2 regions of the Macrococcus epidermidis genome follow, and region 1 is predicted to be linked to the other one. Evidence: riboswitches for the same ligand, from Rfam matches in the RefSeq annotation. Region 1 holds a riboswitch; the other holds the start of a gene.

Region 1 (5,568 bases):
TATTTGAAGATGTAAACATAAAATTCACACCCGGAAACTGCTACGGTTTAATCGGAGCAAACGGTGCAGGAAAATCTACTTTCCTAAAAATTCTTTCAGGTGAGCTTGACTCTCAATCAGGTCATGTTTCATTAGGAAAAGACGAACGATTATCAATATTAAAACAGGACCACTTCGCTTATGAAGATGAACGTGTACTTGATGTTGTACTTCGTGGTAATGAAAAGCTTTGGAATGTCATGAAAGAAAAGAATGAAATCTATATGAAACCAGACTTCAGTGATGAAGATGGTATGCGTGCAGCTGAACTTGAAGGTGAGTTTGGTGAAATGGGCGGCTGGACTGCTGAAAGTGATGCACAAGTATTATTGTCTGGTCTTGGCATCAAAGATGATCTACACGAAAAGAAAATGTCTGAACTTGAAAATAACCAGAAAGTTAAGATTCTTTTAGCACAAGCATTATTTGGTGAGCCAGATGTATTATTACTCGATGAGCCTACCAACGGTTTAGATATTCCTGCAATCAGCTGGTTAGAGGAATTCTTGATTAACTTTGAAAACACAGTAATCGTTGTATCACATGACCGTCATTTCTTAAATAACGTATGTACGCATATTGCTGATTTAGACTACGGTAAAATTAAAATTTATGTTGGGAACTATGACTTCTGGTATCAATCAAGTCAGTTAGCACAACAAATGCTACAAGACTCTAATAAGAAAAAAGAAGAAAAGATTAAAGAATTACAGGACTTCGTTGCACGATTCTCAGCAAATGCTTCTAAATCTAAACAAGCAACAAGCCGTAAGAAAATGTTAGAAAAGATTGAATTAGATGATATCCAGCCTTCTAGCCGTAAATATCCTTTCGTTAACTTTAAACCAGAACGTGAAATTGGTAATGAGTTACTACAAGTTCAAGGTTTAACTAAAACTATCGATGGCGTAAAAGTTATTGATAACTTATCATTTACGATGAATCCAAACGATAAAGCAGTACTAGTCGGTGATTCTGAAATTGCTAAGACTACCCTACTTCGTATTTTAGCTGGTGAAATGGAACCGGATGAGGGTTCTTACAAATGGGGTGTGACAACGTCACAAAGTTATTTACCGAAAGATAACTCAGAATTCTTTGAAGGTAAAAATATCGACTTAGTAGAATGGTTACGTCAATATGCACCGCCTGAGGAACAAACGGAAACTTTCTTACGCGGATTCTTAGGTCGCATGTTATTCTCTGGTGAAGAAGTACGTAAAAAAGCAACTGTATTATCAGGAGGAGAAAAAGTAAGATGTATGTTAAGTAAGATGATGTTATCATCAGCGAACGTATTATTACTTGATGAGCCAACAAACCATTTAGACTTAGAAAGTATCACTTCTGTCAATGATGGTTTAAAGGCATTTAAAGGTTCACTGATCTTTACTTCTCATGACTTTGAGTTCATTAACACAATTGCCAATCGTGTTATTGACTTAAATGCAAACCTTTCTAAAGAAATTACTTATGAAGAATACTTAAAAGAACAAGGTGTACTTAAATAAATATTTTCTTGCGTGTATTCATTTTATGAATACACGTTTTTTGATTTTAAGTATTGTTAAATAAACTATTATTTTTAAATTTTCTCAAAACACTTTACAATTTTAAAATCTTTCTGTAGTATATTAAATATCAATTAAATAAATGTAACAGATGAGGCGCATCGATCATGAGTAAGTAATGGTAATTCTGCAAATGAATTACTGAAAGGGTGAGATGCCGAAATATAGTATTGATTGCAGTGAATACTATGTTGGATCCACAGGTTAAGAGCTATGGATTTGTCATTATTGAAAAATAATGGAGTGCATCGCTTGTATATAAATTCAACAAGTCCAGATGTCTCTGGGCTTGTTTTTTTGTTGGTGATGACCCCTTGCAGGAGGCAAAAAATTGATAACAGAAAACAGTATTCAGACAGAAGAAAAAGCAAGTAATATCAAAGTATTAAAATTTGGCGGAAGTTCTGTTGCTGATTTTAATAAGATTAGGCACATTGCTGATTATCTTAAAAAGCGTGTTGAACAAAAGGAAAAACTCGTCGTCGTTGTTTCAGCGATGGGAAAGACAACGGATGCACTACTCAAAAATGTAGCGTCACTTACAGAACGTCCAAAAGAAAGTGCACTAGCTATGTTATTAACCACAGGTGAGCAGCAAACCATCGCTTATCTTTCAATCATATTAAATGATTTATCAGTAGAATCCGTTGCTTTAACGGGAGCGCAGGCTGGAATACGCACTGAAGGTCATCATCTAAAAAGTAAGATTCAGTCTATTAACACGACTAAATTACAGGAACTATTTAAGACAAAAGATATTATTATTGTAGCTGGCTTTCAAGGTATCAATCATGAAGATGAGTTAACGACACTTGGTCGTGGTGGAAGTGATACAACAGCAGTAGCACTTGCAGCATCACTTCAATCATCATGTGAAATATATTCTGACGTAATAGGAATATTTGGTACCGACCCGAGAGTATATCCAGAAACAATGAAGATGGACTATGTAAGTTTTGAAGAAATGATGGAACTGTCATCACTCGGAGCTGGCGTACTTGAAACACGATGTATTGAAATCGCTTATAATAACAATACTAAAATATATACCGGAAAAACTTTATCCGAAGAGAAAGGAACATGGATTGTGCCAAATGAACAAATCATTGAAAGAAAAGCAGTAACAGGAATTGCATTAGATGAAGATATGAATTACGTAACTTTATCTTATCCAATGCACGATACAAAAGTATTAACCTCTCTTTACGAATTATTAGAACAAAATCAGATCAATATCGATATGATTTCTCAGACAGTAAATATCGATGGTATGCAGTTATCATTTACGATGAAAAATACAGAACAATATCAGATTAAAGCAATTATTGATCAGTTAACTGCATCATACCCTGCCCTACTCCATGAAATTAAAGATAACTATGCGAAAGTATCGATCATCGGTTCAGGTATGCGTGATATGTCTGGTGTCGCGTCAAAAGTATTTATGTCTTTAATCGAGGAGCAGATTGCATACTATCAGGTATCGACAAGTGAAATCAGTATTTCATTAGTAGTAGATGCTGGAAATGCAAAGCAAGCAGTACAAATATTATGTGAAAAATTTAATGTTTAATTTTTATTAAAACACTTTAACTCATTAAAGAAAATGCGTAACATATAAGTAAATAATTGATTAATTATAAGGAGTGTATGAAATGTATAAAATCGCAGTCGTAGGTGCAACTGGTTTAGTCGGTCAAAAAATGTTAGAAGTACTCGAAAGAAAATCAATCCCATTTAATGAACTTACATTATTTACTTCAGCAAGATCTGCAAATAAAGAAGTTGTTTATCAAGGTAAAACGTATATTACAGAAGAATTAACAGAAGAAAAAGCGAATGAAAAGTATGATTTTGTATTAATGAGTGCAGGAGGTAGCACGAGCTTAAAGTTCTCTCCTCTGTTTGAACAAGCAGGAAGCATTGTTATAGATAATTCAAGTGCATATAGAATGGAAGAAGGTATTGATTTAATCGTACCGGAAGTGAATAGCCCACAATTAAACAGAAAAATTATCGCAAATCCAAACTGTTCAACGATTCAGTCAGTCGTCCCTTTAAAACCGCTTCAAGATAAATATGGTTTAAAGCGTGTGGCATATACAACTTATCAGGCGGTGTCTGGTAGCGGTGTTGCCGGAAGAAACGATTTAATCAATGGCGCTAAAGGTGAAGTACCAAAGAACTACCCTCACCCTATTTACAATAATGTATTACCACATATCGATGTATTTTTAGAAAGTGGCTATACAAAAGAAGAACAGAAGATGATTGATGAAACAAAGAAAATATTAAATTTACCTGACCTAAAAGTAACAGCAACATGTGTACGTGTTCCTGTGCAGGATTCGCATTCTGTTGCTATCAATGTAACTTTAGAGCAACCAGCAACAGTACAGGATTTACGTCATCTATTTGAACAAACTGAAGGTGTTATCCTTATCGATGACGTTGCGAATAATGAATACCCTTTAGCCATTAATACAACGGGTAAAGATGAAGTATTTGTAGGAAGAATTAGAGAAGATGACACGCTAGATAATTCATTCCATATTTGGTGTACAGCAGATAACTTACTAAAAGGCGCAGCACTTAATGCTGTTCAAATTTTAGAACAGATTCATTTGAACAATCATAAATAGTAAATACGAATAGTAAATAATAAATAGCTATCGAAAAAATGCGCAATAATCATCATAAATTATCAAGGAGTGTTCATATGACACAAGTTCAATTTAAAGGTACTGCAGTAGCAATTACAACCCCTTTTATCAATTCACAAGTAGATTATGAGACTTTCGAACGTCATGTAAATTTTCTTATCGATAATGATATTCAGGCGATATTTGTTAATGGTACGACAGGAGAAGGTTCAACATTAGCAGAAGAAGAAAAATTAAAACTCGTTGAAATCGCTGTACGTATTTCAAATCAACGTGTTCCGATTATCGTAGGTACTGGAACAAATAATACGCAGGCAAGCATTGATCATTCTTTAAAAGTAAAATCACTTGGAGCAGATGGTATTATGCTCATTACACCATACTATAATAAAACAAACCAAAGAGGTTTAATTGAACACTTTACTACTATTGCTAACGCTGTTGAATTACCTGTTGTACTATATAATGTACCAGCAAGAACGAATATGACGATTGAACCAGAAACGGTTGAAGTATTAGCACAAAATCCATATATCTATGCTTTAAAAGATGCAACACACGATCTTGACTATACTGCAAATATTAAATCAATTATCCCTGATGATTTTATGCTTTATAGTGGTAATGACGATATTGTCGTACCATTCTATAAAGCCGGTGGAGATGGCGTTATTTCAGTAATCGCAAATGCAATACCAAAAGAATTTCAGGAAGTTTATACGACATTTAATAATGACCCTGCCCTGGCTACAGAAAAGTTCAATACAATTGCACCTTTACTTAATGCACTAGAAGTTGACATCAACCCAATGCCGATTAAAGCACTCGTTACGCATATCGGATACGCAAATGGTGAAGTACGTTTACCGCTCGTACCTTTATTAGTTGAAGAACAGCAGCACATTAGTGATGTTTATGACAACTTTAGAAGTAAGGTGATCTAATTGAAAATTTTACTAGCAGGTTTTGGAGCAATGAACGAACGTGTTGCTAAATTAGCATTAGATAAAGGACATGAAATTACGGGAATCATTTTGTCACGAACGACAGAGCGACAGCTTCCCTACCCAATCTATTATGTGGATGATAAATTCCCTGAAGCGGATGTGATTATTGATTTCTCCAATCCGGAAATTACACTGCCACTCATTCAGAGCAAACATAATATACCTTTAGTCATTGCCACAACCGGAGAAAAAGAAGCAATAATCGATGCATTGAAAATTAAAGCACAATATACGCCTACTTTCTTTAGTGCAAATATGAGTTATGGCGTGCATATCTTAACTGAACTC
Region 2 (5,568 bases), 350 kb from region 1:
ATGTATGGTAATGTGCATTTCGGTGTAGGTCCTGTTATTGAAGAAGGATTCTATTATGATGTAGATACTGAACATAAAATTTCAAGCGAAGATTTACCTGAAATTGAAAAGACAATGCGTCAAATTGTCGGTGAAAACATTAAGATTGAACGTCGTGTTGTAAGTCGTGATGAAGCTAAACAAATTTTTGCCGATGATCCATACAAACAGGAGTTAATCGATGCGATTCCAGCTGATGAGCATGTAACAATCTATTCTCAAGGTGAATTCACTGACCTTTGCCGTGGTGTACATGTGCCATCAACTGCTAAAATTAAAGAATTTAAATTATTATCTACAGCTGGTGCATACTGGAGAGGTGATGCGAATAATAAGATGTTACAACGTATCTACGGTACAGCCTTCTTCGATAAAAAAGCATTAAAAGAACATCTTCAGGTTTTAGAAGAGCGTAAAGAACGTGACCACAGAAAGATTGGTAAAGAATTAGAGTTATTTACTACAAATCAACTTGTCGGCCCTGGTTTACCGTTATGGTTACCAAATGGCGCTACAATTCGTCGTGAATTAGAACGCTATATTGTTGATAAAGAAGTTGCATTAGGTTATGACCACGTGTATACACCAGTTATGGGTTCAGTTGATCTTTATAAAACTTCTGGACACTGGGATCATTATCAGGAAGACATGTTCCCGGTTATGGAGATGGACAATGAGCAAATGGTATTACGTCCGATGAACTGTCCACACCATATGATGGTCTATAAAAATAAACCACATTCATACCGTGAATTACCAATCCGTATCGCTGAACTTGGTACAATGCACAGATATGAAGCAAGTGGTGCTGTAAGCGGATTACAACGTGTTCGTGGTATGACTTTAAATGATGCACATATCTTCGTTCGTCCGGATCAGATTAAAGATGAATTTATCCGTGTCGTGCAACTTGTAATAGATGTATATAAAGACTTCAAATTTAAAGATTATAAATTCCGTCTAAGTTATAGAGATCCAGAAGATACTGAAAAATATTTCCAGGATGATGAAATGTGGGAGAAAGCACAATCAATGCTTAAAGAAGCAGTTGATGAAATGGGCTTAGATTACGAAGAAGCACCAGGAGAAGCTGCATTCTACGGTCCAAAACTCGATGTACAGGTTAAAACTGCGTTAGGTAAAGAAGAAACTTTATCTACAGTTCAATTAGACTTCTTATTACCGGAACGTTTCGATTTAGAATACATTGGTAATGACGGCGAGAAACACCGTCCGGTAGTTATTCATCGTGGTGTTATTTCAACAATGGAACGATTTGTTGCTTTCTTAACAGAAGAATATAAAGGTGCATATCCTACTTGGCTTGCTCCAAATCAATTAGAAATTATTCCGGTTTCTAATGAAGTGCATTATGACTATGCGCGTAAATTATATGATGAGTTAAAATCTCAAGGTGTTCGTTGTCATATTGATGACCGAAATGAAAAGATGGGCTACAAAATTCGTGAAGCACAAATGCATAAAGTCCCTTACCAGGTTGTAGTAGGAGATAAAGAAGTTGAGAATAATGAAGTAAACCTGCGTCAATATGGTTCTAAAGATTCTAAAACTTTAGATCGCGACGAGTTTATCTGGAATTTAGTTGATGAGATTCGTCTAAAAAAATAATGATTTGATTTTTTATGAGTCTATGTTTTTAAGGAAAATCATCATTTAATGTTTTAACGTATTAATAAAAAGAGGTTGAAATAATAAGTGATGTCATGTATATTAGTAACTAACTTAATATTCCTCGTTGAGGTAGAGGTTGCACTGTTTATGAGTAGATGATGGATATGTCATACACATAAACGAAGTTTATCGAAAGGAAACAGTGCCGAAGGAATAATGTGTATGAACATTATATCCTGGGCTAACATTGAACAAGTGTTAGACTGTCACATTTGTGATGCGCTACTTAATTTTGATGATTATACTTTCAAATGAGTACGCGTATCATACGTGTGCTCATTTTTAATTTTTGAAAGGAAGTCAATATATGCAAAGTACGAATGGAGTACAAAGAAAATTGAAGCAGCGCCATATTTCGATGATCGCTATTGGTGGCTGTATCGGCACAGGTTTATTTATGACCTCTGGAGGAGCGATTCGTGATGCTGGCCCAGGTGGTGCGTTACTTGCGTTTACGATTATTGGTATTATGGTATTTTTCTTAATGACAAGTCTTGGTGAAATGGCAACATATTTACCGATTTCAGGTTCATTTTCTACCTATGCAACACGCTTCGTCGATCCATCTCTTGGATTTGCGCTTGGCTGGAATTATTGGTTTAACTGGGTGATTACAGTTGCAGCAGATGTGAGTATCGCTGCGAGCGTCATAAAGTACTGGGCACCGATGGATTTCTTGCCGGGTTGGGCATGGAGCTTAGTGTTTTTAGCAATTATTTTATTTTTAAATACATTGTCAGTTCGAGTTTATGGTGAAAGTGAATATTGGTTTGCGATTATAAAAGTTGCTACTGTTATATTATTTTTAATCATCGGATTACTAACAATCGTTGGAATATTAGGTGGCAAGTTTATCGGTTTTGATAACTTCACGACAGGTGATGCTCCATTTGTCGGTCATGGTTTAACGGGGTCTTTCTTAACGATTCTTGGCGTATTCTTAGTAGCCGGATTTAGTTTCCAGGGTACAGAACTTGTTGGTATTACAGCAGGTGAATCAGAAGAGCCGGAAAAAACGATACCGAAAGCGATTAAACAAGTTTTCTGGAGAATTTTAATTTTTTACATTCTCTCTATTTTCGTCATCGGATTAATCATTCCTTACACGAATCCTAACTTAATGGGGGGAGATAGTGTTGCGAAGTCACCATTTACGTTAGTATTTGAAAATGCTGGCCTTGCATTTGCAGCATCCTTTATGAATGCTGTTATCTTAACATCTATTCTATCAGCGGGTAATAGTGGTATGTATGCTTCAACGCGTATGTTATATGCGATGGGTAAAGATGGATTAGCATCACGTAAATTCTCAGAAACAAATCGCAAAGGCGTTCCTATTCCGAGTTTACTTGCAACGTTTGTTGTGGTGGTAATCATCTTCTTAGTAGAGCGTGTTGCTAGTGGTGCTTACGAATATATCGTGGCAGCAAGTGGTTTAACAGGATTTATCGCCTGGCTTGGTATTGCAATTAGTCATTATCGATTCAGAAGAGCGTTTTATGCTCAGAACAAAGATATATCAGTATTAAAATATAAAGCGATGTGGTTCCCATTCGGTCCGATATTTGCATTTGTTCTCTGTTTATTTGTAATTATCGGTCAGGATACTGATTTAATATTAGGTGGTAAGTTCGATCTTAATGGTTTCTTGATCACTTATATGGGGATTCCAATTTTCTTAGCGTTCTATTTCTACCACAAACTAAAATATAAAACGCGTAAGATTCCTTTAACAGAAGTTGATTTATCTCAAGATACAGATATGAGTGAATATGAAAAAATAGATGTTGACTTATAAATATTAGCCTGTTATACTTAAGTCTGTTGAATACGAAACGGACAAGTAGAAGCATCCCGCTTCTCGCCCTGAAGACGCAAAGAGCAGTTACAGGGTTAAATAACATGGTTAGACATGTCTATTTTTTAGCGGGTGCATTATGCATTCGCTTTTTTGTTTGTCTTCGTAAATCAAATAGGAGGTGTCAACCATAGCTAAAGATCAAACTCAAATCAATGACAAAATTCGTGCGAGAGAACTTCGTTTAATCGGTCATGATGGTGAACAACTTGGCGTTAAAACTAAGTTCGAAGCAATTGAAATTGCAGAACGTGTTAACCTTGATGTCGTGTTAGTTGCTCCAAATGCGAAACCACCAGTAGCCAAAATTATGGATTACGGTAAATTCAAATTTGAACAACAAAAGAAAGAAAAAGAAGCACGTAAAAATCAAAAAGTTGTTGTCGTTAAAGAAATTAGATTAAGTCCAACGATTGAAGATCATGATTTTAATACGAAACTTAAAAATGCTCGTAAATTCTTAGAAAAGCAGGACAAAGTTAAAGTATCAATCAGATTCCGAGGTCGTGCAATCACGCATAAAGAATTTGGTCAACGTGTGTTAGAGAAATTTGCAGAAGAATGTAAAGATCTTGCGACAGTTGAACAAAGACCAAAGATGGATGGCCGCTCAATGTTCTTAATGTTAGCGCCAATCGTCGACAAAAAACAAAACTAGGAGGAACAAAACATGCCTAAAATGAAAACTCACCGTGGTGGAGCTAAACGTGTTAAAAGAACTGGTTCAGGAAAATTAAAACGTTCAAGAGCTTACACTTCACACTTATTCGCAAACAAATCAACGAAACAAAAACGTGGACTTCGTAAAGCGTCATTAGTATCTAAAGGCGATCAAAAACGAGTAGCACAAATGTTAACTTACGTAAAATAATAAAATTAGAAACACTGAGGAGGAATTATAATGCCACGAGTTAAAGGTGGAACAGTTACACGCGCGCGTCGTAAACGTACAATCAAATTAGCTAAAGGTTACTTTGGTTCAAAACATACATTATATAAAGTAGCAAAACAACAAGTAATGAAATCAGGTCAATATGCATACCGTGACCGTCGTCAAAAGAAACGTGACTTCCGTAAATTATGGATCGCACGTATCAATGCGGCAGCGCGTATGAACGACATCAGCTATAGCCGTTTAATGAACGGATTAAAAGTTGCTGGTATCGATATCAACCGTAAAATGTTATCAGAAATCGCTATCACTGACGAAAAAGCATTTGCTGAAATCGTAGCACAAGCGAAAGCGGCTTTAAACAAATAATAAGATATTAATCTTAAAAATCTCTAAGTTATGATGACTTAGAGATTTTTTTTATGGCCATTTTTAATATAAAAAAGGAGGGTAAATCGATGGAGATATATAAACAAAAAAAATAATAAATCCGAAAGTAATAAAAAGTAAAGACATATTTCTTATTAAATTACTTGCAAAAAAATTTATATAGGGAAATCCCTATTCATATATACATGTGAACATATTCACAACTAAATAAGCTATAATATAAATGTATCTTTTATTGAGGGGGAGGCACATGAAAGGAATCATATATATCGCACATGGATCAAAGATGCCTGATAAAAATCAACTTTTCAGAGAATTTGTAGATAATATAATATCAAAGCGACCTGAAACAGTACAGCAGTTAGCTTTTCTCGAAAAAGATGACGAGAATGTACCAATTATTACACGCCGTATGGTAGATGCTGGTGTCACAGAATTTTTAGTCATGCCAATGCTCTTATTTCCAGCAATGCATGCAAGAGAAGATATTCCAGCACAGCTTAATGATGTATTGAAGGATTATCCACATATAACATACCACATTGCAGATTGTTTCGGAGATGAACCAAGTGTCTACAAGGTATGTGAGCGCATTATTTCTGGATTTAAAGATGCAACGATACTGATTACAGCACATGGTAATAAAAGATTTACTGAACCAGATGAACGTCTCACTAAAATGGTGGAAGTCATGCAG

Evidence for each region. Region 1 has a riboswitch for lysine ahead of KFV12_RS07180 (aspartate kinase). Riboswitches for the same ligand answer to the same signal wherever they lie in the genome.
Region 2: it holds a riboswitch for lysine, as region 1 does, so the genes downstream of both, KFV12_RS09110 (amino acid permease) here and KFV12_RS07180 (aspartate kinase) in region 1, are expected to answer to the same signal.

The regions. Positions count from the first base shown of each region.
Region 1 covers NZ_CP073819.1:1,367,686-1,373,253, forward strand. The annotation lists gene KFV12_RS07175 (ABC-F family ATP-binding cassette domain-containing protein) at 1-1,550, shown strand, start outside; lysine riboswitch at 1,694-1,867, shown strand; gene KFV12_RS07180 (aspartate kinase) at 1,945-3,183, shown strand; gene KFV12_RS07185 (aspartate-semialdehyde dehydrogenase) at 3,266-4,252, shown strand; gene dapA (4-hydroxy-tetrahydrodipicolinate synthase) at 4,330-5,217, shown strand; gene dapB (4-hydroxy-tetrahydrodipicolinate reductase) at 5,218-5,568, shown strand, end outside.
Region 2 covers NZ_CP073819.1:1,716,362-1,721,929, reverse strand. The annotation lists gene thrS (threonine--tRNA ligase) at 1-1,668, shown strand, start outside; lysine riboswitch at 1,794-1,964, shown strand; gene KFV12_RS09110 (amino acid permease) at 2,039-3,529, shown strand; ribosomal protein L20 leader region at 3,567-3,692, shown strand; gene infC (translation initiation factor IF-3) at 3,711-4,247, shown strand; gene rpmI (50S ribosomal protein L35) at 4,260-4,460, shown strand; gene rplT (50S ribosomal protein L20) at 4,491-4,850, shown strand; gene KFV12_RS09090 (sirohydrochlorin chelatase) at 5,122-5,568, shown strand, end outside.